Regions from separate parts of the Leifsonia sp. GW821-FHT13C09 genome, predicted to be linked through region 2. Evidence: predicted binding sites of a transcription regulator. Region 2 holds the regulator's gene; the other holds the start of a gene.
The links. Region 2 encodes LexA, which represses DNA repair genes until DNA is damaged. Its sites were predicted from a motif close to TCGAACANNTGTTCGA; they were not measured.

Region 1: recA (recombinase RecA) is a predicted target of LexA. The motif match lies at 6,131-6,146, and genes of this name have one in related genera.

Annotation. Positions count from the first base shown of each region.
Region 1 is NZ_JBXAPS010000003.1:2,476-14,264, reverse strand. It holds gene AC1ROW_RS11455 (ABC transporter permease) at 1-608, shown strand, start outside; gene AC1ROW_RS11450 (GNAT family N-acetyltransferase) at 672-1,163, shown strand; gene AC1ROW_RS11445 (FtsK/SpoIIIE family DNA translocase) at 1,265-4,066, shown strand; gene pgsA (CDP-diacylglycerol--glycerol-3-phosphate 3-phosphatidyltransferase) at 4,073-4,696, shown strand; gene AC1ROW_RS11435 (CinA family protein) at 4,683-5,201, shown strand; gene AC1ROW_RS11430 (helix-turn-helix domain-containing protein) at 5,351-5,662, shown strand; gene AC1ROW_RS11425 (DUF3046 domain-containing protein) at 5,728-5,952, shown strand; gene recA (recombinase RecA) at 6,276-7,355, shown strand; gene AC1ROW_RS11415 (regulatory protein RecX) at 7,674-8,261, shown strand; gene miaB (tRNA (N6-isopentenyl adenosine(37)-C2)-methylthiotransferase MiaB) at 8,326-9,975, shown strand; gene miaA (tRNA (adenosine(37)-N6)-dimethylallyltransferase MiaA) at 9,999-10,958, shown strand; gene dapF (diaminopimelate epimerase) at 10,983-11,789, shown strand, end outside.
Region 2 is NZ_JBXAPS010000001.1:1,415-13,203, forward strand. It holds gene metE (5-methyltetrahydropteroyltriglutamate--homocysteine S-methyltransferase) at 1-2,224, shown strand, start outside; gene AC1ROW_RS00015 (metallopeptidase family protein) at 2,313-2,663, shown strand; gene lexA (transcriptional repressor LexA) at 2,741-3,409, opposite strand; gene AC1ROW_RS00025 (LysM peptidoglycan-binding domain-containing protein) at 3,673-4,023, shown strand; gene AC1ROW_RS00030 (histidinol-phosphate transaminase) at 4,486-5,610, shown strand; gene hisB (imidazoleglycerol-phosphate dehydratase HisB) at 5,607-6,209, shown strand; gene hisH (imidazole glycerol phosphate synthase subunit HisH) at 6,206-6,838, shown strand; gene priA (bifunctional 1-(5-phosphoribosyl)-5-((5-phosphoribosylamino)methylideneamino)imidazole-4-carboxamide isomerase/phosphoribosylanthranilate isomerase PriA) at 6,898-7,644, shown strand; gene AC1ROW_RS00050 (SseB family protein) at 7,628-8,530, shown strand; gene AC1ROW_RS00055 (MFS transporter) at 8,633-9,880, opposite strand; gene AC1ROW_RS00060 (LysR family transcriptional regulator) at 9,969-10,868, shown strand; gene AC1ROW_RS00065 (SCO4848 family membrane protein) at 10,865-11,080, shown strand; gene AC1ROW_RS00070 (HhH-GPD-type base excision DNA repair protein) at 11,102-11,665, shown strand; gene AC1ROW_RS00075 (TM0106 family RecB-like putative nuclease) at 11,715-11,789, shown strand, end outside.

The DNA.
Region 1 (11,789 bases), on a different contig from region 2:
TCCTGAACTCCGGTGTCGACCGACTGGTCGCACCCGACCCGCTCGGACCGCTGTCGACCTCGTTCGAAGCCTGGGTGCCTCCCGAGCTCGCGACACCCCTGGTCACCGCGATCACCGCCGAGTTCGAACAGTCGTTCGGCCGTGACGCGGTCCACGTCTCGCGGACGGACTACATGGCCGACCGGACCGAGGACCCGCTCCTCTACCTCAAGCTCGGCGTCGGTGGCATCGCCGTCCTCATCCTCCTGCTGGGCGCGCTCGGTCTTGTCAACATCGCGATGGTGACGGTGCGCCACCGCATCCGGGAGATCGGTGTCCGCCGCAGCTTCGGTGCGACGAGCGCGCGGATCTTCTTCGCGGTGATGATGGAGAGCGTCGTCGCCACGCTGGTCGCCGGTGCGTCGGGCGTGGCGCTCTCGGTGCTGGTTGTGAAGAACCCGTGGGTGGAGGAGCAGCTCGGCCGCGGAATGATCGCCGACATGCCGCCGTTCCCGGTGGAGGCCGCCGTGCTCGGGCTGGTCGCGGCGACCGCAGTCGGGGCGCTCGCGGGACTGCTACCGGCGCTCGTCGCGGTGCGGGTGAAGGTCATCGACGCCATCCGCTATTGAGCGCGTACCATCGTCACTCTCTCTGTAACCCGCGCGAAACACACCGGCGAGTAGCGTTCAGCCATGACAGGGTTCCGGATCCGCCCGGCGAGCGGAGAGGATGCGCGCATCCTCTCCGACATGCTGGTGGAGGCGGCGAACTGGAACGCCGCGCGCGCCCGTCCGCGCGTCGCGGTGCTGGAGGACCCGTCCGTCCTGCGCTACGTCGCGGGCTGGAAGCGGCCGGGGGATTTCGGCTGCGTCGCGGAGGACGTCCACGGCGCCGCGGTCGGCGCCTGCTGGGCCCGGCTGTTCCCTGCCGACGCGCCCGGAAAGGGGTTCGTCGCCGTCGGTGTGCCGGAGCTGACCCTCGGCGTCAACGCGCAGTGGCGCGCGCAGGGTGTCGGCCGCGCGCTGCTCCAGGAGCTCGGGAGGCTGGCCGCCGGCTCCGGCGCCAACCGGCTGAGCCTGAGCGTCGAGCGGGCGAACTTCGCCCAGCGGCTCTACGTGAGCGAGGGCTACGTGACGGTGCAGTCGCGCGCGACGGCCGACACGATGGTCCGCGCCGTGCGCTGAGCGCCCGGTCAGTCCTCACAGCCCGCGCGTCGCCGCCGATTTTCCCCAATCTCAGCGCGTGATCCGTCCCCCTGCCGGGGGTCCGAAGTAGCGTTGAACCTATGGCTACGAGCACCAAGTCGACTTCGTCCGCCCGGGGGTCCGGCCGCGGCGGCTCGACGGCGCGCAAGACGGCCGCCAAGACCCCGACGAAGACGCAGACCCAGAAGACCGTCGCGTACCCGGCCGCCGACGACGCGCCGAGTCCGCTCGTCCGCGCGTGGATGGGCCTGGCGCACCTCACCGGCGGCGCGTTCCGCGCGCTCGGTCCGGAGAAGCTGAGCAAGGAGGAACGGCGCGACGGCTTCCCGTTCTTCCTCGTGCTGCTCGCCATCGCCGGCGTCGTCGTCGAGTGGTTCCTGATCAACGACCAGGTCGCGCGCACGCTCGACTCCTGGACGTTCGGCCTGCTCTTCGGCCGGGTCGCGTTCGCGCTCCCGGTGATCATGGTGATCTTCGCCGCGTGGCTGTTCCGCCATCCCAGCTCCGTGCACGACAACACGCGCATCGGGATCGGCCTCGGCATCCTGCTGCTGATGATCTCCGGGCTCTGCCACCTGTTCAGCCACCATCCGTCGCCCACCGACGGGGTCGCCGCTCTCGCCCAGGCCGGCGGGATGCTGGGCTGGCTGATCGCCGCCCCGCTCTCCTGGCTGATCACGCCCTACGGGGCCGCGGCGATCATCATCCTGCTGCTGATCCTCAGCCTCTTCATCATCACCAAGACGCCGCCCAACAAGCTGCCCGCCCGCATCCGTGAGCTGTACGCCTACCTGTTCGGCGCCCAGCTGCCCACGGAGGAGGAGCGTCAGGAGGCCAAGGACGAGCGCAAGAACCAGCACACCGAGCAGGTCGAGCTCGACGGCCTGGACGAACCGGAGGGCGAGACCGCGTTGCCGTGGTGGCGGCGCAACAAGTCGCAGCGCGAGGAGGACCCGGACTACGAGGCGCCCGCCGACCTCACCGACGTGTTCGGCACGCCCGCGCGCGGCAAGGGCGAGTTCGCGTCCGTCCTGGAGCCGGACCCGGCGAGCGACCACTACAACACCGAAGTGCTCAGCGAGCTCGCCCACGCGGAGAGCGTGCTCCAGCGCTTCACCGGCGAGGTGCCGCCGACCGCGGCCGCGGCGCCCCTCGTGCCGACCGCGCCCGCGGTGCTGCCCGGCTTCCAGGCCGGCGCCGACGACTTCGACGAGACCGTCGCGATGGACGAGGGCGAGGCGCAGCCGACCGCGCCCTACAACCTCCCCTCGGCCACAATGCTCTCGGCGGGCACGCCCGCGAAGATCCGTTCCAGCGCCAACGAGGAGATCGTCGCCGCGATCACCGAGGTGCTGACCCAGTTCGGGGTCGACGCCAAGGTGACCGGGTACTCGCGCGGCCCGACCGTCACCCAGTACGAGATCGAGCTCGGCCCCGGCGTCAAGGTCGAGCGGGTCACCGCGCTCAGCAAGAACCTCTCGTATGCGGTCGCGAGCAACGAGGTCCGCATCCTCTCGCCGATCCCGGGCAAGTCCGCGATCGGCGTCGAGATCCCGAACAGCGACCGCGAGATCGTGTCGCTCGGCGACATCCTCCGCTCCCCGGCGGCGGCCAAGAGCGTCCACCCGATGACCATCGGCGTCGGCAAGGACGTCGGCGGCGGCTTCGTGGTCGCGAACCTCGCCAAGATGCCGCACCTCCTGGTGGCCGGCTCGACCGGCTCCGGAAAGTCGAGCTTCGTCAACTCGATGATCACCAGCCTCCTGATGCGCGCGAAGCCGTCCGAGGTCCGGATGGTGCTCATCGACCCGAAGCGCGTCGAGCTCACCATCTACGGCGGCGTCCCGCACCTCATCACGCCCATCATCACGAACCCGAAGAAGGCCGCCGAGGCCCTGCAGTGGGTCGTCAAAGAGATGGACATGCGGTACGACGACCTGGCCAGCTTCGGGTTCCGGCACATCGACGACTTCAACAAGGCCGTCGTCAACAACGAGATCGTGCTTCCGGAGGGAAGCGAGCGCAAGCTCAAGCCCTACCCGTACCTGCTCGTGGTCGTGGACGAGCTCGCCGACCTGATGATGGTCGCCCCGCGCGACGTCGAGGACTCCATCGTCCGCATCACCCAGCTCGCGCGCGCCTCCGGAATCCACCTGGTGCTCGCGACGCAGCGTCCGTCGGTGGACGTCGTCACCGGCCTCATCAAGGCCAACGTGCCGTCACGCCTCGCGTTCGCGGTGACCAGCGTCACCGACTCGCGGGTCATCCTCGACCAGCCGGGCGCCGACAAGCTCATCGGCCAGGGCGACGGCCTCTTCCTGCCGATGGGCGCCTCCAAGGCGCTGCGCGTTCAGGGCGCGTGGGTGAACGAGGATGAAATCCAGAAGGTCGTCGACCACGTCACCCGCCAGGCCCGGCCGGAGTACCGGCAGGACGTCACCGCGGGCGCGGAGAAGAAGCAGATCGACTCGGACATCGGCGACGACCTGGAGCTGCTGCTCGCGGCGGCCGAGCTCGTCGTCTCGTCGCAGTTCGGCTCCACGTCGATGCTGCAGCGCAAGCTGCGGGTCGGCTTCGCCAAGGCGGGCCGGCTCATGGACCTCCTGGAGTCCCGCGAGATCGTCGGTCCCTCCGAGGGCTCGAAGGCCCGCGACGTGCTCGTGACCGCGGAGCAGCTGCCGCAGGTGCTGGCGCGGCTGCGCGGCGAGGAGCCGCCGGCGCGTCCTGCTGCCGCGCCCGCACCGGCCGCACCGCCCGCGGCCGACGCCCACGACGACGGCGACCGCTACGGAGCCGACCCTGTCGCGGCCATGACCGAGGGCTATCCTGAGGTGGACGGCGACTCGGACGAGGACGCCTGGCAGCTGACCGGCAGGGAGTAGACCGCGATGTCGGTGCCCGACACGCCTCCGCCGGCCGCGGCGGACGGCAGGACGAACCGCGCGAGCAACTGGAACGTGCCCAACCTGATCACGGTGGTGCGTATCCTCCTCGCGCCGGTGTTCATCTGGATGCTGCTCGCCGACGCCGGCCACGACGGCCCGCTGCGATGGACGGCGGCGGTGCTGTTCGTGCTCGCCATCGCCACCGACGGGGTCGACGGCGCGATCGCACGCCGCAACAACACGGTCACCGACCTCGGCAAGCTGCTCGACCCGATCGCCGACAAGGTGCTGACCGGTGGCGCGCTGGTGTCGCTCTCGATCCTGAACGAGCTGCCGTGGTGGGTCACCATCGTCATCCTCGTGCGCGAGATCGGGATCACCGTCTACCGGTTCGTCGTGATCCGCCAAGGCGTCATCGCGGCCTCCCGCGGCGGCAAGATCAAGACCGTCGTGCAGTCGGTCGCGATCTCGTTCGCATTGTTCCCGCTCTGGACGATCTTCGGCGACTGGATCTTCTGGGTGAACGGCATCCTGATGACCGCGGCCGTGATCCTGACCGTCGTGACGGGCTTCGACTACCTCTGGCAGGCCTACCGCGGCCGGAAGGCCAAGCGTGCCGGGGCCTGACGACGTCGCCGCGGCCGACCTCACCTTCCGGGTGGTGCGCACGCTCATCGAGCGCCGCCTGACGGTCGCTGTCGCCGAGTCGCTGACCGGGGGAGGCCTCGCGGCCGAGCTCACGCGCGTCCCCGGGGCTTCGGCGGTCGTGCTCGGCGCGGCGGTCGTCTACGCGAGCGAGCTCAAGCACACCCTGCTCGGGGTGGACGCGGGCCTCCTGGAGCGCGAGGGGCCCGTCGACCCGGAGGTGGCGCGCCAGCTCGCGGCCGGAGTGCGGGAGCGGCTCGCCGTCGCCGGGCGCCCCGCCGACCTCGGCGCCTCGACCACCGGGGTGGCCGGCCCGGAGCCGCAGGGCGGCCGCGCGGTGGGCACGGTCTACGTCGGCGTCGCGTCGGCGGCGGGAGTCCGCTCGGTCGAGCTGAGGCTGGCGGGGGACCGGCAGTCGATCCGCTCGCAGACCGTCGCCCGGGCGGTGCGCGAACTGGCCGTCGAGCTCGGGATCGTCGAGCGCTGACACCCGGGAATAGCCAGTGTTTCCATTGGGTTACACCTCGTTGCATTCACAACGAAAGCCCAGTCGTCGCGGATATCGTGACTGACATGGATGCGGTACAGTTGGCATCCATTCGATACGTCGGCAGGGTAGAAGAAGGAGGCTCCGAAATGATTCTTGTACGTCAGGAAATCGGCGACGTGCTCAGGGACTTCCGCCTGCAGAAGGGCCGCACCCTGCGTCAGGTCGCGAGCAAGGCGAGTGTCGCCCTCGGCTACCTCAGTGAGGTCGAGCGCGGCCAGAAGGAGGCCTCGAGCGAGATCCTCGCCTCGGTGGCCGACGCGCTGGAGACCCCGGTCTCCGTCATCATGCGCGAGGTGGGAGACCGCATCGCGGTGCTCGAAGGTCTCGAGCCGGTCATCCCCGACACCATCCCCGACGACTTCGTCTCCGCTCTGGACGCGAACCTCGTCTCCCGCTGAACCATCCACGACATTCCCGAGAGCGCCCCGCACGATGCGGGGCGCTCCTCGTTTAAGGTGAACCCATGAAGTTGAGCGAGTTCCAGCGCGCCGTCGTCGACGAGTTCGGCTCGGGCTACGGACAGGCGCTGCTGACCGACCTCGTGCTCGGGGAGCTCGGCGACCGCACGGCGCAGGAGGCGCTGAACGCCGGCATTCCGGCACGCGACGTCTGGCTCGCGCTGTGCCGCGAGACCGGCGTGCCGCAGTCGCACTGGTACGGCGCGGGCAAACCGGCGCCCAAGCGCTGAAGCGCCCTCGCACCCGCGCGCCATTCGTGCCGAATGTCGCGAAAGCACCCCGCAAACCCCACATTCGTGCCGAATCGCGTCACGACCCGTTCGGGACATTCGTGCCGAATGTCGGGAAAGCGGCGCGCTGCGTCGACATTCGTGACGAATGTGCGGGCGACACGCCGGAGAGGAACGCTCGAAGATATGTTCGGAACTGGGTAAACTCCTGCACAGGCAGCAATCGAAAACGAGTTGTCCACGGATCCGTCGTCGGCAGCTTGAGTGTCGGCGGTCGGCCATACAGTCGAACTCGTCAGCGAAGCCCACGAAGGAGAACCGCAATGCCATCACCCGCAGACCGCGAGAAGGCGCTCGAGACCGCACTCGCCCAGATCGACCGTCAGTTCGGCAAGGGCTCGGTCATGCGACTGGGCAGCGACGAGCGCGCCCCCGTCGAGGTCGTCCCCACCGGGTCGATCGCACTGGATGTCGCCCTCGGCATCGGGGGTCTGCCCCGCGGCCGCATCGTCGAGATCTACGGTCCGGAGTCCTCCGGTAAGACCACGCTGACGCTGCACGCTATCGCCAACGCCCAGCGGGCCGGCGGCATCGCGGCCTTCATCGACGCCGAGCACGCGCTCGACCCGGAGTACGCCCGCAAGCTCGGCGTCGACATCGACGCCCTCCTCGTGTCGCAGCCCGACACCGGTGAGCAGGCGCTCGAGATCGCCGACATGCTGGTCCGCTCCGGCTCCATCGACCTGATCGTCATCGACTCGGTCGCCGCGCTCGTGCCGCGCGCCGAGATCGAGGGCGAGATGGGCGACGCGCACGTCGGTCTCCAGGCCCGCCTCATGTCGCAGGCGCTGCGCAAGCTGACCGGTGCGCTGAGCTCCACGAACACCACGATGATCTTCATCAACCAGCTTCGCGAAAAGGTGGGCGTGTTCTTCGGCAGCCCGGAGACCACGGCCGGTGGCAAGGCGCTCAAGTTCTACGCCTCCGTCCGCCTCGACATCCGCCGCATCGAGACTCTGAAGGACGGTACCGACGCGGTCGGCAACCGCACCCGCGTCAAGGTCGTCAAGAACAAGATGGCGCCGCCCTTCAAGCAGGCGGAGTTCGACATCCTCTACGGCGTCGGCATCTCGCGCGAGGGCAGCCTCCTCGACTTCGGTGTGGAGCACGGCATCGTCAAGAAGTCGGGCGCCTGGTACACGTACGAGGGCGACCAGCTCGGCCAGGGCAAGGAGAACTCGCGCAACTTCCTCATCGCGAACGCCGACATCGCCGCCGAGATCGAGCACAAGATCCTCATCAAGCTCGGCGTGATCGCGGACCCGAACGCTGCCGCAGCACCCGCGGAGGCGGACAACGTGGACTCGCTGGAGAAGAAGCTGCAGGCTCGTAAGGGGGCGTGATCAGCCGGCTCGACGTGAGTGATGCGAGCGACGGCAGCTGCGGGAGAAGAATGAGGAGGGGATGTCATGGTGGTGAGGTTTCCCTCTGAGGCTTCGGACTCCGGGAGCGAGCATGTGGCTCCGGTGACGCCATTGCGTCGTCCGGGCGCGAAGCGGGAGCGGGCGGTTGAGCGTGGGGTGGTCGAGCCCGGGGTGGTTCGGCCGGTGGCTGAGCTTCCGGGGGCTCAGGAGGTCGCGGCTCCCGGTGATGGTGGGACGTCGGAGCGGTGGAACAACACGTGGGCGGCCGAGCCTGCGCGGCGTTCCGATGCTCGCAACGTGTCCGACCCCGCCGCCGCGTCTGACGCTGCCGTCGCGTCTAACACCGCCGCGTCTAACACCGCCGACGCGTCCTGGGTCGAGGATGAGGAGACCGAACGGCTCGCCCGCAAGGCGTCGGGCGTCACCATCCGGCAGCTCGCGCGGCGGGGGATGTCGCGGTGGGAACTCGAGCAGCTGCTCACCAAGCGGGAGATCGCTCCGGAGGTGTACGGTCCCGAGCTCGACCGGCTCGAGGCGATGGGCGTGATCGATGACGCGTCGCTCGCCGCCACCCTGGCGTTCACGCAGCACAGCCGCAAGGGACTCGGGCGGTCGGCGATCGAATTGGACCTCAAGCGGCGGCACATCGCTCCCGAGCTGATCGAGGAGGCGCTGGCCGACATCGCGGACGAGGACGAGCTGGAGCGGGCGACCGAGCTGGCCGTCAAGCGGATCGGGCAGCTCTCGTCGTACGACGACGAGACGGCGCGCCGCCGGCTCCACGGGTTCCTCGCGCGCAAGGGCTACGACTCCTCCGTGGTGCGGCAGGCGATGGACGCGGCGTTCGCGACGCGCGGTCGACGCGGCGGAGTGCGGTTCCAGTAGGCGCGAACGGGGGTCGGACGCTCGTTCGATTCCGGCCCCGGTCGAACGTAGAATCGTACGCATCATGAGCACCATCGAGTCGAGCACCGCCGAGCTGAGCACAGCCGAATTGAGCACAGCCGAGCACTCCCGCGTCTTCGAGCCGTCGCCGGCCGCCCTCACGGAGGATGGGCGTCCACGGACCTACGAGGTGCGCACGTTCGGCTGCCAGATGAACGTGCACGACTCCGAACGGCTCAGCGGCTCGCTGGAGGCTGCCGGCTACGTGCCGGCGGACGGCGCCGAAGCGGACATCGTCGTGATCAACACGTGCGCTGTCCGCGAGAACGCCGACAACAAGCTCTACGGCAACCTCGGCCACCTCGCCGGCGTCAAGCGCCGGCACGCGGGGATGCAGATCGCCGTCGGCGGCTGCCTCGCCCAGAAGGACAAGAACGTCATCCTCGAGAAGGCGCCCTGGGTCGACGTCGTGTTCGGCACGCACAACATGGGCTCGCTCCCGGGCCTCCTCGAGCGCGCGCGGCACAACGACGCTGCGGAGATCGAGATCCTGGAGTCGCTGGAGACCTTCCCGTCCACGCTGCCCACCAAGCGCGACTCCTCCTACTCGGGCTGGGTGTCCATCTCGGTCGGCTGCAACAACACCTGCACCTTCTGCATCGTGCCGTCGCTGCGCGGCAAGGAGAAGGACCGCCGCCCGGGCGACATCCTCGCCGAGATCGGCACGCTGGTCGAGGACGGCGCGATCGAGGTCACCCTGCTCGGGCAGAACGTCAACTCGTACGGGGTCGAGTTCGGCGACCGCCAGGCGTTCAGCAAGCTGCTGCGCGCCGCGGGCGAGATCGACGGTCTGGAGCGCATCCGCTTCACCAGCCCGCACCCGGCGGCGTTCACCGACGACGTCATCGACGCCATGGCCGAGACGCCGAACGTCATGCCGCAGCTGCACATGCCGCTCCAGTCGGGCTCCGACCGCATCCTCAAGTCGATGCGCCGGTCGTACCGGTCCGAGAAGTTCCTCGGCATCCTCGACCGGGTGCGTGCCAAGCTGCCGGACGCGGCGATCAGCACGGACATCATCGTCGGCTTCCCGGGGGAGACCGAGGAGGACTTCCTCGAGACGATGCGCGTGGTCGAGCAGGCACGGTTCGCGTCCGCGTTCACCTTCCAGTACTCGATCCGTCCGGGCACGCCCGCGGCGGACATGGCCGACCAGGTGCCGAAGGAGGTCGTGCAGGACCGCTACGACCGCCTGATCGCCCTACAGGAGCGCATCTCCCTGGAGGAGAACGGGCGACTGATCGGCCGCGAGGTCGAGCTGCTGGTGGCCAACGGTGAAGGCCGCAAGGACGCCGACACCCACCGCCTGAGCGGCCGTGCCCGCGACAGCCGGCTCGTCCACTTCGAACTGCCGGACGGCTCCGACGTCCCGCGGCCCGGTGACGTGGTCACCGTGCGGATCACGCAGGCGGCGCCGCACTACCTGATCGCGGACAGCACCGACGGCGCTCCGCTCGCCATCCGCCGCACCCGCGCGGGCGACGCGTGGGATCGCGCGGAGGCCGAGTCGTGCGCGGTGCCGTCCCACGGCGACGGCGCCCAGGCGGCCGGCCGGGTGTCGCTCGGCCTGCCGACGCTGCGCCCCCGCGACCCGCTGACCTCCCCGGGCGTCGGCACGATGCCGATCTACGACCCGTCGGACGGCCAGCGCTGAGCGGGGACGCCCCCGCGGCGGCCGTGCCCGATGCCGGTGAGGCTGGCGCTGCTTCCGCATCCGCCCCTGCCCTCATCGCCATCGTCGGCGCCACCGGCACCGGCAAGACCGAGCTCTCCCTCGCGCTCGCGGAGGCTCTCCGCGAGCGGGGCCGTGCCGCCGAGGTCGTCAACGCGGACGCGATGCAGTTCTACCGGGGGATGGACATCGGGACGGCGAAGCTCCCGCCCGCCGAGTGGCGGGGGGTTCCCCACCACCTCTTCGACGTCCTCGACGTAACCGAGGAGGCGACCGTCGCGCGCTACCAACCGGAGGCTCGGCGCGTCGTCGGCGAGATTCTCGGGCGCGGTGCGACGCCCATCCTCGTCGGCGGGTCGGGACTGTACGTCTCGAGCGTGATCTTCGACTTCCGTTTTCCCGGGACCGACCCCGAGCTCCGGGCGCGGCTGGAGGCCGAGCTCGCCGCGCAGGGGCCGGGAATGCTGTTCCGGCGGCTGATGGACGCCGACCCGGAGGCCGCGAAGCGGATCGGGCCGTCCAACGGGCGCCGGATCGTCCGGGCGCTGGAGGTCGCCGAGCTGACCGGTGAGCCCGTGAGCGGCGCCCTCCCGGAGGAGCCGCAGTACTGGCATCCGACTGTTGTGCTCGGGCTCGCGGCGCCGCGCGAGGAGCTGGTCGCGCGCCTCGACGCGCGTGTCGAGCGGATGTGGCGCGACGGGCTCAGCGACGAGGTGCGCCGTCTGATCCCGCTCGGGCTGGAGGACGGGGTGACCGCTCGCCGCGCGATCGGCTACGCGCAGGCGCTCGCGGAGGTGCAGGGTGAGCTGACCCGCGCGGAGGCGATCGCGGCCACGCAGCAGCTCACCCGGCGGTACGCCCGCAGGCAGGTCAGCTGGTTCAAGCGCTACCCGGGCCTGCACTGGCTCGACTACGACGACCCGGACCTGACGGCCTCCGCTCTGGACGCGCTCGGCGTTCGCTGAGCCTGCGGCCGATAGGCTGGGGGGATGGCGACGCTCCATTTCACCAAGGGTCAGGGGACCGGCAACGACTTCGTGCTCTATTCCGACCCGGACGGACGCCTGCCGCTGACGCCGCAGCAGATCGCCGCGATCTGCGACCGGCACTTCGGGATCGGCGCCGACGGCGTCATCCGCGCGGTCCGCTCCACGCACCTGCCGGAGGGCGCCGAGGCGCTCGCGGAGGACGACGGCGCCGAGTGGTTCATGGACTACTACAACGCCGACGGATCCCTGGCCGAGATGTGTGGCAACGGCATCCGAGTGTACGTTCGCTACCTGCTCGCGTCCGGGCTCGCCGAGCTCGCGGACGGCGACACTCTCTCGATCGGCACGCGCTCCGGCGTGCGCGACGTGCAGCGCAACCTCACCGGGTTCCAGGTGGACCTCGGCCGGTGGAGCCTGGCCGGGGGCGAACCGCTGGTGCGGGCCAAGGAACTGCCGGTCGCGCGTCCGGGCCTCGGCATCGACATGGGCAACCCGCACGTGGTCGTCGCGGTCGCCGACGAGTCCGAGCTGGAGGCCGCCGACCTCACGTACATCCCGCACATCGAGCCCGCGCCCGAGGACGGTGCGAACGTCGAGTTCGTCGTGCCGCAGGAACCGCTGGTGCGCGACGGCGTCGGCCGGATCCGGATGCGCGTCCACGAGCGCGGGAGCGGCGAGACGCTGTCCTGCGGCACCGGCGCGGCCGCGGCGGCGCTGGCCGTGCGGTACTGGGCCGGCGAAGGCGCTCCGGACCAGTGGCGCGTGGAGGTGCCGGGCGGCACCGTGGGCGTGCGGATGTTCCCGACG
Region 2 (11,789 bases):
GCTGGAGGCCACGGCCGCCGCGCTGCGCGCCTCCACCCGCGAGCGGCTGGCCGCGCTCGGCCTCGGCCGCGACGACGCCGCGATCCCGGAGAGCTTCAGCTACTACGACCAGGTGCTCGACGCCGCGGTGACCGTCGGGGCCGTCCCGTCCCGGTTCGCCGGCCTCGCCGCGGCCGACGGCTCGGTCGATCTCGCGGGCTACTTCACCATCGCCCGCGGCGAGGGCGACAAGGCGCCGCTGGAGATGACCAAGTGGTTCGACTCCAACTACCACTACCTCGTGCCGGAGATCGGGCCGGAGACGGACTTCCGGCTCGCGTCCGACCGCATCGTCCGCGAGTTCGAGGAGGCCCGCGCCGCCGGGTTCGTCACGCGCCCGGTGATCGTCGGCCCGGTGACCTTCCTGCTGCTGAGCAAGCCGAGCGACGAGGCGCCGGAGGGCTTCCGCCCGCTGTCGCGGCTGGGCGACCTGCTGCCGGTCTACCGCGAGCTGCTGGCCCGCCTCGCCGCCGCCGGCGCGCCGTGGGTGCAGCTGGACGAGCCCGCGCTCGTCTCCGAGAGCATCGAGGAGCCGCGCACGGAGGTCCTCGAGGCCACCCGTGCGGCCTACGCCGAGCTGGGCGGCGCCACCGAGCGCCCGGCGATCTTCGTCGCTGCGCCGTACGGCAGCCTGGACGACGCCCTCCCGGTGCTCGCCGTGGCTCCGGTGGAGGCGATCTCCCTCGACCTGGTGAAGGGCGCCATCCCGACCGGCCTCGACGCAGCCGCCCGAACCGGCCTGGCCGGCAAGACGCTCGTCGGCGGCGTGATCGACGGCCACAACATCTGGCGAGGCGACCTGGAGGCCGCCTTCGGGAAGCTGACCGAGCTGCTCTCGTTGAGCCCCGATGTCGCCGTGTCGACGTCCACGTCGCTGCAGCACGTCCCGCACGATGTCGAGGACGAGCCGGACCTCGACGCCCGGCTGAAGACCTGGCTCGCGTTCGCCGACCAGAAGGTCGGCCAGGTTGCCGTGCTCGCGCGCGGGATCGTGGACGGCCACGAGGCGGTGCAGGACGAGCTGACCGCGGCGACCGCGGCGCTCGCCGACCGTGCCGCCGCACCGGGCGTGCGCGTCGAGGCCGTGCGCACCCGCGAGGCCGCGCTGACCCGCGCGGACTTCCGCCGCGGCGAGTACGGCGACCGGCAGGCCGCGCAGGACGAGGCGCTTCACCTGCCGTTCCTGCCGACCACCACGATCGGGTCGTTCCCGCAGACGGCGGACATCCGCCGCTCGCGCGCGCAGCTGGCCAAGGGCGTCATCGACGAGGCGGAGTACCTGGGCCGCATGCAGGCGGAGATCAAGCGCGTGGTCGACCTCCAGGAGGAGATCGGCCTGGACGTGATCGTGCACGGCGAGCCCGAGCGCAACGACATGGTGCAGTACTTCGCCGAGAACCTGGACGGCTTCGCGGTCACCCAGAACGGCTGGGTGCAGTCGTACGGGTCGCGCTGCACGCGCCCGTCGATCCTGTGGGGCGACGTGTCGCGGCCGAAGCCGATCACGGTGGACTGGTCGACCTACACGCAGACGCTGACCGAGAAGCCGGTCAAGGGCATGCTGACCGGGCCGGTCACGATCCTCGCGTGGTCGTTCGTGCGAGACGACCAGCCGCTCGGCGAGACCGCGCGTCAGGTGGCCCTGGCGCTCCGCGACGAGATCGCGGACCTGGAGGCCGCGGGCATCCGCGTCGTGCAGGTGGACGAGCCGGCCCTGCGCGAGCTGCTGCCGCTCAAGCGCGCCGACCAGCCCGGGTACCTGGAGTGGTCGGTGGGGTCGTTCCGGCTCGCGACCTCCGGGGTGGCGGACGCGACCCAGATCCACACGCACCTCTGCTACTCGGAGTTCGGCGTGGTCATCGACGCGATCCGCAACCTGGACGCGGACGTGACCAGCATCGAGGCCGCCCGCAGCCGCATGGAGGTCGTGCACGACATCCAGCGCTCCGGCTTCGAGCACGGGATCGGCCCGGGCGTCTACGACATCCACTCGCCGCGCGTGCCGTCGGTCGCCGAGGTGACGGAGCTGCTGGAGACGGCGCTCAGCGCCATCCCGGGCCGTCAGCTCTGGGTGAACCCGGACTGCGGGCTCAAGACCCGCGGCTACGACGAGACCGTGGCCTCGCTGCGCAACATCATCGCGGCGACGCGCGACGTGCGGGAGCGCGTGGGCGTGAACGCCTGACCTTCGCGCCGGCCGAGGCCGCGCTACCCCTGTTCCGCTCTCCGCGGACGGGGGAGCGCGGCCTCTGCCGTTCGGGGATGATGAGCGCATGGTGCGCATCGCGGACGACGAGTTCGAGCGGCTCGTGGACGACGTCTTCGACGGTCTGCCTGACGACATGGTGCGGCCGCTGGAGAACGTGGCCTTCATCATCCAGGATCAGCCGCCCGGCGCTCGGCCGCGGCTGTACGGGCTGTACACCGGCCATCCGCTGACGCGGCGCGGGGTCTACGGGTTCGGGGAGCTGCCGGACCGGATCACGCTGTTCCGCAACAACCTCGAGGCGTCATGCGAGACGGTCGAGCAGCTCCGCGAGCGAGTGCGCGTCACCCTCGTGCACGAGATCGGCCACTACTTCGGCCTCACCGACGCCCGCCTCCAGGAACTCGGCTGGGCCTGACCCCACCCCTCCGCAGCCGAGACGTGACTAATCGCGGAAATCGCCGTGGCGATTCCCGCAACTAGTCACGTCTCGGGTCAGACGGCGCGGAGGACGGCGACGACTTTGCCGAGGATTGTGGAGTAGTCGCCGAGGATCGGCTCGAAGTTGGAGTTGCGGGGGAGCAGCCAGGTGTGGCCGTCGCGCTGGCGGAACACCTTGACGGTGGCCTCCTCGTCGAGCATGGCCGCGACGATGTCGCCGTTCTCCGCGGTGTTCTGCGCGCGGACGACCACCCAGTCGCCGTCGCAGATGGCGGCGTCGATCATGGACTCGCCGATCACCTTGAGCATGAAGAGCTCGCCGTTTCCGACGAGCTGGCGGGGGAGCGGGAACACCTCCTCCACCTGCTGCTCGGCGGTGATCGGGACGCCGGCGGCGATGCGGCCGACGAGCGGTACCATCGCGGCGTCGCCGACCGGGGTCTGGCTCTCGAAGTCGGGGGTGGCCGACGGCAGGTCGATGAGGATCTCCAGCGCACGCGGCCGGTTCGGGTCGCGGCGGAGGTAGCCGCTGAGCTCGAGCTGGTTGAGCTGGTGGGTGACGGACGAGAGGCTGGAGAGGCCGACGGCGTCGCCGATCTCGCGCATGCTCGGCGGGTAGCCGCGCTGGCTCACCGACCGCTGGATCACGTCGAGGATGGCGAGCTGCTTCTCGCTGAGGTTCTTGCGGCGCCGCGTGCGCGGAGCCTGGTTCTCGTTCGACACGCTCGTCCCTTCGTGACCGTCGCCGGCACCCGGGGGAACCGAATGTCGGTGGTGCCTGGTTGTCTTACGTCCAGACAATCGAAACTGTATCCACAGTACGGCTGCCCGACAAACATGTGTTCGAGTGTGTCTCGAAATACGTGCGGGTTTTTTCGCCGGCCCGAGGATTGCGGTCTCGAACATTCGAAGATATATTCGGAACAGAGCTTCGACCGGAGCCTTTGGAGGTCACGATGAGCACAGCAGTGATTCACAGCGTTGGTATGAACAACGTCGAGGTGGGTGGCGCGCAGGCGGCCGGGCGTGTTCGGCTGCGGCTCACGCGGCGCGGGCGCGTCGTGCTGACGATGCTCGTGGCGCTGCCGATCGTGATCGGTGCGATGGTGTTCGCGCTCAACGGCGGGGGTGCGGCTGCGACCGGCGAGCAGACGCACGTGACCTTCCACTACGTGACGGTCCAGTCGGGCGACTCGCTGTGGTCGGTGGCGTCGCGGATCGCGCCCAAGGCCGACCCGCGCGATGTGATCGCGGAGCTGGTGAGCCTGAATGGGTTGTCGTCGGCGGTTGTGACGCCGGGGCAGCAGTTGGCGATTCCTACGCGGTACGAGAAGTAGGGGGGGCTCGGGCGCGTCAGAACCGCCGGCGCTGCCGACCAAGGGGGGGAAAGAACGTGGGGGACATCGCCAACCTGCCTAGCGCCGCGTAGCTGCCCCGCGTGAGCGAGGTGGTTACCGCCCCCCACTCCTCACCACCCCAGGCCGCCGCCAAGGCAGGAGATTTGGTGCGACAGGCCGGGCGATTTCCTGCGGAAGGGGGTTCGGCAGGAGATTCGGGCGAGTTTTCCTGCGGGGCGGGGGATACCACCTCCACGGTCCGCCGCGACAGCGCCACCCCTGGGTGAAGGAGATTTGGTGCGACTGGCCGGGCAAACTCCTGCGGAAGGGGGTACGGCAGGAGATTCGGGCCGGTTCTCCCTTTTGCGGGGCGCAGTGGCGCGGCGGGTGTCGGGTCGCGGAGGGGGCGCCCCGGGGCGTCACACGGCGGAAGCGCCCAGCGGCGCTGACTACCATTGAAGGGTGACTTCTCTCTCCGATCTTCCGATCCGTGACGACCTGCGCGGCCGCACTCCGTACGGGGCGCCGCAGAAGGTCGTGCCCGTCGCGTTGAACGTGAACGAGAACACGCATCCGGTTCCGGAGGACGTCGCCGCCGACATCGTCGCGCGGGTCGCCGTCGCGGTGACCGGGGTGAACCGCTACCCCGACCGCGAGTTCACCGAGCTGCGCGAGGCGTTCGCCCGGTACCTCGGGCACGGACTCACGGCCGAGCAGCTCTGGGCCGCGAACGGGTCCAACGAGGTGCTCCAGCACATCCTGCAGGCTTTCGGCGGACCCGGGCGCAGCCTCCTGGGCTTCGCTCCGACGTACTCCATGTACCCGCTGCTCGCCTCCGGCACCGGCACGAGCTGGATCGCTGCCGGACGCGACGACGATTTCGAACTGTCCCCCGAGACCGCGGCGGCCGCCGTGCGCGAGCACGACCCGGACATCGTCATCCTCTGCTCGCCGAACAACCCGACCGGGACCCCGCTGTCGCTCGAGACGGTCGAGGCCGTCTACGCCGCGGCGCGCGGCATCGTGATCGTGGACGAGGCGTACGCGGAGTTCATGCCGGAGGGCGAGCCGTCGGCGCTCACGCTGCTCCCCGGGCGCGAGCGGCTGCTGATCTCGCGGACGATGAGCAAGGCGTTCGCGTTCGCGGGCGCGCGCGTCGGCTACCTGGCCGCCGATCCCGCCGTGGTGGACGCCCTGCGGCTGGTACGCCTGCCGTACCACCTGTCCGCTCTGACGCAGGCGGCAGCGCTCGGCGCGCTCGCGCATGCGGACGAGATGCTCGCGATGGTCGGCGAGATCCGGACGCAGCGTGACCGGCTCGTCGTGGAGCTCGCCGAGCTCGGCTACCTCCCGCACCGCAGCGGCAGCAACTTCGTGCTCTTCGGGGGTGTCGACGACCCGCATGCGGTGTTCGAGGCGCTCCTGGAGCGGGGCGTCCTCATCCGGGACGTCGGCATCCCGAACCACCTGCGCGTCACCGCGGGCACCGAGACCGAGACCACCGCGTTCCTGGAGGCGCTGCGCGCTCTCGGCCGCCCCTCCGGAGCCGCGACGGCCGGCGCCCAGTCGGTAAGCTCGCAGTCATGACGAATCGGACCGCCCAGCTTCAGCGCGCGACCAGCGAGTCGAGCATCGAGCTCAGCCTCGACCTCGACGGCACCGGGAAGTCCGACATCCACACGTCGGTCCCGTTCTACGACCACCTGCTGACCGCGTTCGCCAAGCACTCGCTCACCGACCTGACGGTGCGCGCGAGCGGCGACACCGACATCGACGTGCACCACACGGTGGAGGACGTCGCGATCGTCCTCGGTCAGGCCATCAAGAAGGCGCTCGGCGACAAGTCCAGCATCTCCCGCTACGGCGACGCGCTGGTCCCGCTCGACGAGGCGCTCGTGCAGGCCGTGGTCGACATCTCCGGACGCCCCTACCTCGTGCACGGCGGCGAGCCGACCGGGTTCGAGTTCCACCTGATCGGCGGCCACTTCACCGGGTCGATGGTGCGGCACGTCTTCGAGGCGATCGCGTTCAACGCCGGGCTGACCGTGCACGTCACGGTCGTCGGCGGCCGCGACCCGCACCACATCGCGGAAGCCGAGTTCAAGGCGTTCGCGCGCGCGTTCCGCCAGGCGAAAGCACTCGACCCGCTGGTGTCCGGCATCCCCTCCACCAAGGGCGCGCTGTGAGCGCACCCGACGTCGTCGTCTTCGACTACGGGACCGGCAACGTCCACTCCGCGGTCAAGGCGCTGGAGGCCGCCGGCGCGAACGTCGAGCTCACCGGCAACCGCCGTCGTGCGCAGGAGGCCGACGGACTCCTCGTCCCCGGCGTCGGCGCCTTCGCCGCGGTCATCGACGCGCTGCGCCGCTCGCACGGCGACGAGGTCATCGACCGGCGGCTCGCGGGCGGACGACCGGTGCTCGGCATCTGCGTCGGCATGCAGGTGCTGTTCGAGCGCGGCGTCGAGCACGGCATCGAAAGCGAAGGGCTCGGCGAGTGGCCGGGCACGGTCGACCGGCTGCGCGCCGACGTCGTCCCGCACATGGGCTGGAACACCGTCCAGGCGCCGGAGGACTCCGTGCTGTTCGACGGCATCCGCGACGAGCGCTTCTACTTCGTGCACTCATACGCGGCGCAGGACTGGACGCTGGAGGCCACGGGTCCGTTCCCGCAGCCGCGGGTGACCTGGGCCGAGCACGGCTCGCGTTTCGTGGCGGCGGTGGAGAACGGGCCGCTCACCGCGACCCAGTTCCACCCGGAGAAGTCCGGTGAGGCGGGCCTGAAGCTGCTGCGCAACTGGATCGGCTCGCTCTAGCGCCATCCCCGTCCGTCACGCGGACCCGAACGACCCCGACAGAGGAAACCCACACCGACATGAGCGAACTCACGCAATCTCCCAAGCTCGTACTGCTGCCCGCCGTCGACGTCGCCGACGGCAAGGCCGTCCGACTGACGCAGGGCGAAGCCGGCAGCGAGACCAGCTACGGCGACCCGGTCGACGCCGCCGCCGAATGGGTGGACGCCGGCGCCGAGTGGATCCACCTGGTCGACCTGGACGCCGCGTTCGGCCGCGGCGACAACCGCGACCTCCTGAAGAAGGTCATCGACCAGACCGACGGCGTCAACATCGAGCTCTCCGGCGGCATCCGCGACGACGCGTCGCTGGAGCACGCGCTGGCGATCGGCGCGACCCGCGTCAACCTCGGTACGGCGGCGCTGGAGAACCCGGAGTGGGCGGCCGACGCGATCGCCCGCTACGGCGAGGCGATCGCGGTCGGCCTGGACGTGCGCGGGACGACGCTCGCGGCGCGCGGCTGGACGCGCGAAGGCGGCGACCTGTGGGAGGTGCTGGACCGCCTCGAGCAGGCCGGCTGCGCCCGCTACGTCGTCACCGACGTGACCAAGGACGGCACGCTCAAGGGCCCGAATCTGGACCTGCTGCGCCAGGTGATGGAGCGCACCGAGCGACCGGTGGTGGCCTCCGGCGGCATCTCCAGCCTCGACGACATCGCCGCGCTGCGCGCGCTGGTGCCGCTGGGACTGGAGGGCGCTATCGTCGGCAAGGCGCTCTACTCCGGAGCGTTCACCCTGCCCGAGGCGCTGGATGTCGCCGGCGACTGAGCCCGAGGAGGGCGACCGCGGGCCCGAGGGCGGTCGCAGGGAGCCGTCCTCCGGATCTGCCTCGCCCGGCCCCACCTCCACTGGCGCCGACCGGCTGGCCGGGTTCGCGGCGACGCTCGCCGGATTCGCCGCCTCACCCGGTGACTCCGCAGGGCAGCCCTGGGCGGGCCGCGAGTTCGACGACAACCCGTTCGGTGACGACGACGGGTCCGCGCCTCCCGAACTGCTCGGGGCGCTCGCCGCGTTCCGGGCGGGCGAGGTCGGAGCCGAGGCCGTGGTGGACGCCGTGCGCGCGGTGCGCCTCCTCATCCCGCTCGTCGCCGAGCTGGGCGAGGAGGGCGTCAGCGACGCCGGGCTCGCGGTCGACAAGACCCAGGAGCTGTCCCTCGTCACCGTCGCGGGCCCGGACGGGCGCCGCGTCCTTCCCGTGTTCTCGTCGGTGACGGCGATGCAGGCCTGGAATCCGCTGGCGCGACCGGTCCCGGCCGCCGGTCCGCGCGCAGCGCTCGCCGCCGCGTCGGAGGAGACCGAGCTGCTGGTGCTCGACCCCACCTCCGAGACCGAGTTCGTCCTGCGGCGGCCCGCGGTCTGGGCGCTCGCGCAGGGGCAGCCCTGGCTGCCGAGCCACCGCGACCCCGTCGTGGTGACGGCGTTCCGGGCGTCGATCGCGTCCGAGCTCGGCGTGCTCGACGTGGAGCTGGCGGCGGGCGACCCGGACTACCGCCTCGCCGGTGACGAGCTCGTGGTGCGGCTCACGCTCGCCGCGGGCCTGACCGCCGAGGAGCTGAACGCCATCCTGTCCCGGCTCGCACAGCGCTGGGCCGCCGACGATGCGATCGCGACCCGGGTCGACTCCCTCCGCGTCCAACTCACCGCCGGCCCCTGACACGCGAGTACGCGGATAATCTGGCTACTCGGCGGCTTCTGACCGATTATGCGCGTACTCGATGGGCGGCCACCGGGCGCGAACGGTGGCGGTCGGGCGGGGTCAGGCGGCCGTGGGGAGCATGCGGAGGACGGCGACGACGGACAGAACCGCAACGATCGCGACGAACCCCACCAGCACCGGGACGAGCGGCCAGAGGGTGAGCGCGACGCCGACCAGCAGCACCGGCAACGCCAGCCCGATGTAGGCGATCAGGAAGATCGCCGCCAGCACCTCGCCGCGCCGCTCGGGTGCGGCGAGCGAGCCGGCGACCAGGATGGACGCCCGGAACAGCATCCCGACCCCCGCGCCGGCCAGCACGCCCGCGACCAGGAACACCGGCAGCGAGTCGCCCAGCACGCCGACCGCCAATCCCGCGAGGCCGACGACCACGAGCGGCACGGCGACGATCAGCGTCGTGCGCGACCGCAACGGTGCGAAAACGATCTGCGACACCGCGGACGCCGCGAACACCGAGAACGGCACGACGCCGGCGACGAGGTGCGACGCGACATGGAAGGTCCCGGCCAGGACGCTCGGCGCAAGCGATGTGAACAGGCCGAACACGGCGAAGCCCGCGAAGGCGGCGACGGCGGCGGCGGAGAACGCGCCGCGGGACGCCGCGGGCACCGAGATGCGCTGCGGCCGGTACGCGGGGCGCTCCTCCGCGCGCTCCACCGTCTCCGGCACCAGGGCGACCGCCAGCGCGGCCAGAGCCAGGACCACCAGGAACACGGCGTACGGCAGCAGCAGCGGCGCGGGCAGGAACTGCGCGAACACGCCGCCGATCAACGGTCCGAGCGCCAGGCCGCCGGTGTTGACGACCGTGGAGACCGTGCTCGCCAGCCGCGACCCCTCTGCCGGTCGGGCGACCGACCTCAGCTCGCCGAGATGCGCCGTCGCGCTCGCCGTGAGCGCCCCGACGCCGACGCCGGAGATCAGGCGGGCGACGATCAGGCCGCTCACGTCGTTCCAGACCAGGAACACTGCCGCCGCCACGATCTCCAGCACGATCGCGACGAGCACCATCCGGCGCCGGCCGGCCCAATCGCTCAGGTGGCCGATCAGGAAGAGGCTCGCGATCACGCCGACCGCGTACGCCGCGAAGATCACCGTGACGACCCAGGTCGGGAAGCCGTTCCGCTGCTGGTACAGCGCATACAGCGGGGTGGGGATGGTCGAGAACGCCATGACGGCGAGGAACGCCGCGGCGACGATCCAGAAGCCGGCGCCGTGACGGAGACGCCACGGCCGTGCGGCCGAAGGCGTCGTCGCGGAGCGCGGGAGGGTGGCGGGGGCTTTCATCGACATGCCCACATCCTCCGCCCCGAGCGGCAATCGTGTCCAACGAAGGCAGGCGATGGTTGCGATCGGTCAAGACGATCGAGAACATGGTCGCATGGACACCCGTCAGCTCGAGTACTTCGTGGCCGTTGCCGAGGAGCTCAACTTCACGCGTGCGGCCGCGCGCGTCTTCGCCGCCCAGTCCACCGTCTCGGCCGGGGTGGCCGCCCTGGAGCGCGAGCTCGGCGCCCGGCTGTTCGAGCGCGACGCGCACGGCGTCACCCTCACGAGCACGGGGGAGGCCGCGCTCGCCGAGGCGCGCGTCGGCCTCCAGTCGGTCGAGCGGCTGCGTGACCTCGCGGCCGGCGACGGACCGCTGCGGGGTGTGGTCCGGGTGGGGATCTTCACCAATCTGACCTCCATCGACCTCCCGGGGATCATGGGCGAGTTCCGCCGCAGGCACCCCGCCGTCGACCTCCGGCTCGGACCGTCGCCGAGCGGCTCCACCGGGCTGGCGGACGACGTCCGGCAGGGGCGGCTGGATGTCGCCTTCTACGGTCTCCCTGACCCGGTGCTCGGCGCGACGATGCTGCCGCTCGCCGACGTGCCGTTCGTCGCAGTGCTCCCCGAGGGCCATCCGCTCGCGGCCCGCGCCGCCGTCCCGCTCGCGGAGCTGGCCGCCGAGCGCTGGGTGGACGCGCGCGAGGGCTTCGGCAACCGGGTCGTGCTCGACCGCGCGCTCGCCGCCGCGGGGCTCGGCCGCGAGGTCGCGACGGAGGTGTCCGACCTGGGCGAGATCCCGCGGTTCGTGGCCGCAGGGCTCGGCGTCGGCGCCCTGCCGGAGCTCACGGTCAATCGTGCGGAGGGCGTCGTGATCCGCCCGCTGACGCCGCGCGTGGACTGGCGGCTGAGCGTGCTGGCGCATCCCCGCCCCGGCGCGGCCGCCCGCGCCCTGCTCACGCTCATCGCGGAGCGGTTCGGCCGGCCGGTTCCGCCTACGCTGGAGGGACCATGACCGTCTTCGCCGCCCTCGTCCTGTTCGTCAACGCCGTCTTCAACGTGATCGCCTGGCCGCGCTTCTTCGCCCGGGTGCGTTCCGACCAGCGTGCCAGGGACGCCGCCGGACGCCCCACCGCCTTCCTGCGCGTGCACGCGGTGCTGCTGGGCATCGCCCTCCTGCTCGCGCTGCTCTCGGCGGTCGCCGGGGTGCTGTTGCTCCTCGCCTGAGCCGGATGGGAGCATGAGGGCATGCCCATCACGATCACCGGCGACGCCGAAGCCGACGCCCTCCTCGACCAGTCCCCGTTCGCCCTGCTCGTCGGGATGATGCTCGACCAGCAGATCGCGATGGAGACCGCGTTCACCGGCCCAGCCAAGCTGCGCGACCGTCTGGGCTCGCTCGACCCGGCCGGGATCGCCGCACTCGACCCCGACGAGCTGGTCGCCGTGATGAAGCAGACGCCGTCCGTGCACCGCTTCCCCGGCTCCATGGCCGGCCGGTTGCAGTCGCTGTCCGCCGCGATCGTCGACGACTGGGGCGGCGACACCGCCGCGATCTGGACCCAGGGCGACCCCAGCGGCGCGGAGGTGCTGCGCCGGCTGAAGGCGCTGCCCGGGTTCGGCGAGCAGAAGGCGAAGATCTTCCTGGCGCTCCTCGGCAAGCAGAAGGGCCTCCAGGCGCCCGGCTGGCGGGAGGCCGCGGGCGACTACGGCGCGGAGGGCTACCGCTCGGTCGCCGACATCGTCGACCCGGAGTCGCTGACGAAGGTGCGCGAGCACAAGCGCGCGATGAAGGCGGCGGCGAAGGGCTGACGCCCGCGGGCACGGCGGCGATGTCGGCGGCGGCCGATAGCGTAGCGGTGTGTTCCTACTCGACGGTGTGATCGTCACCAGCGCCAGCGATCTGACCGAGGCGTCCAAGTGCGAGTTCGCCTTC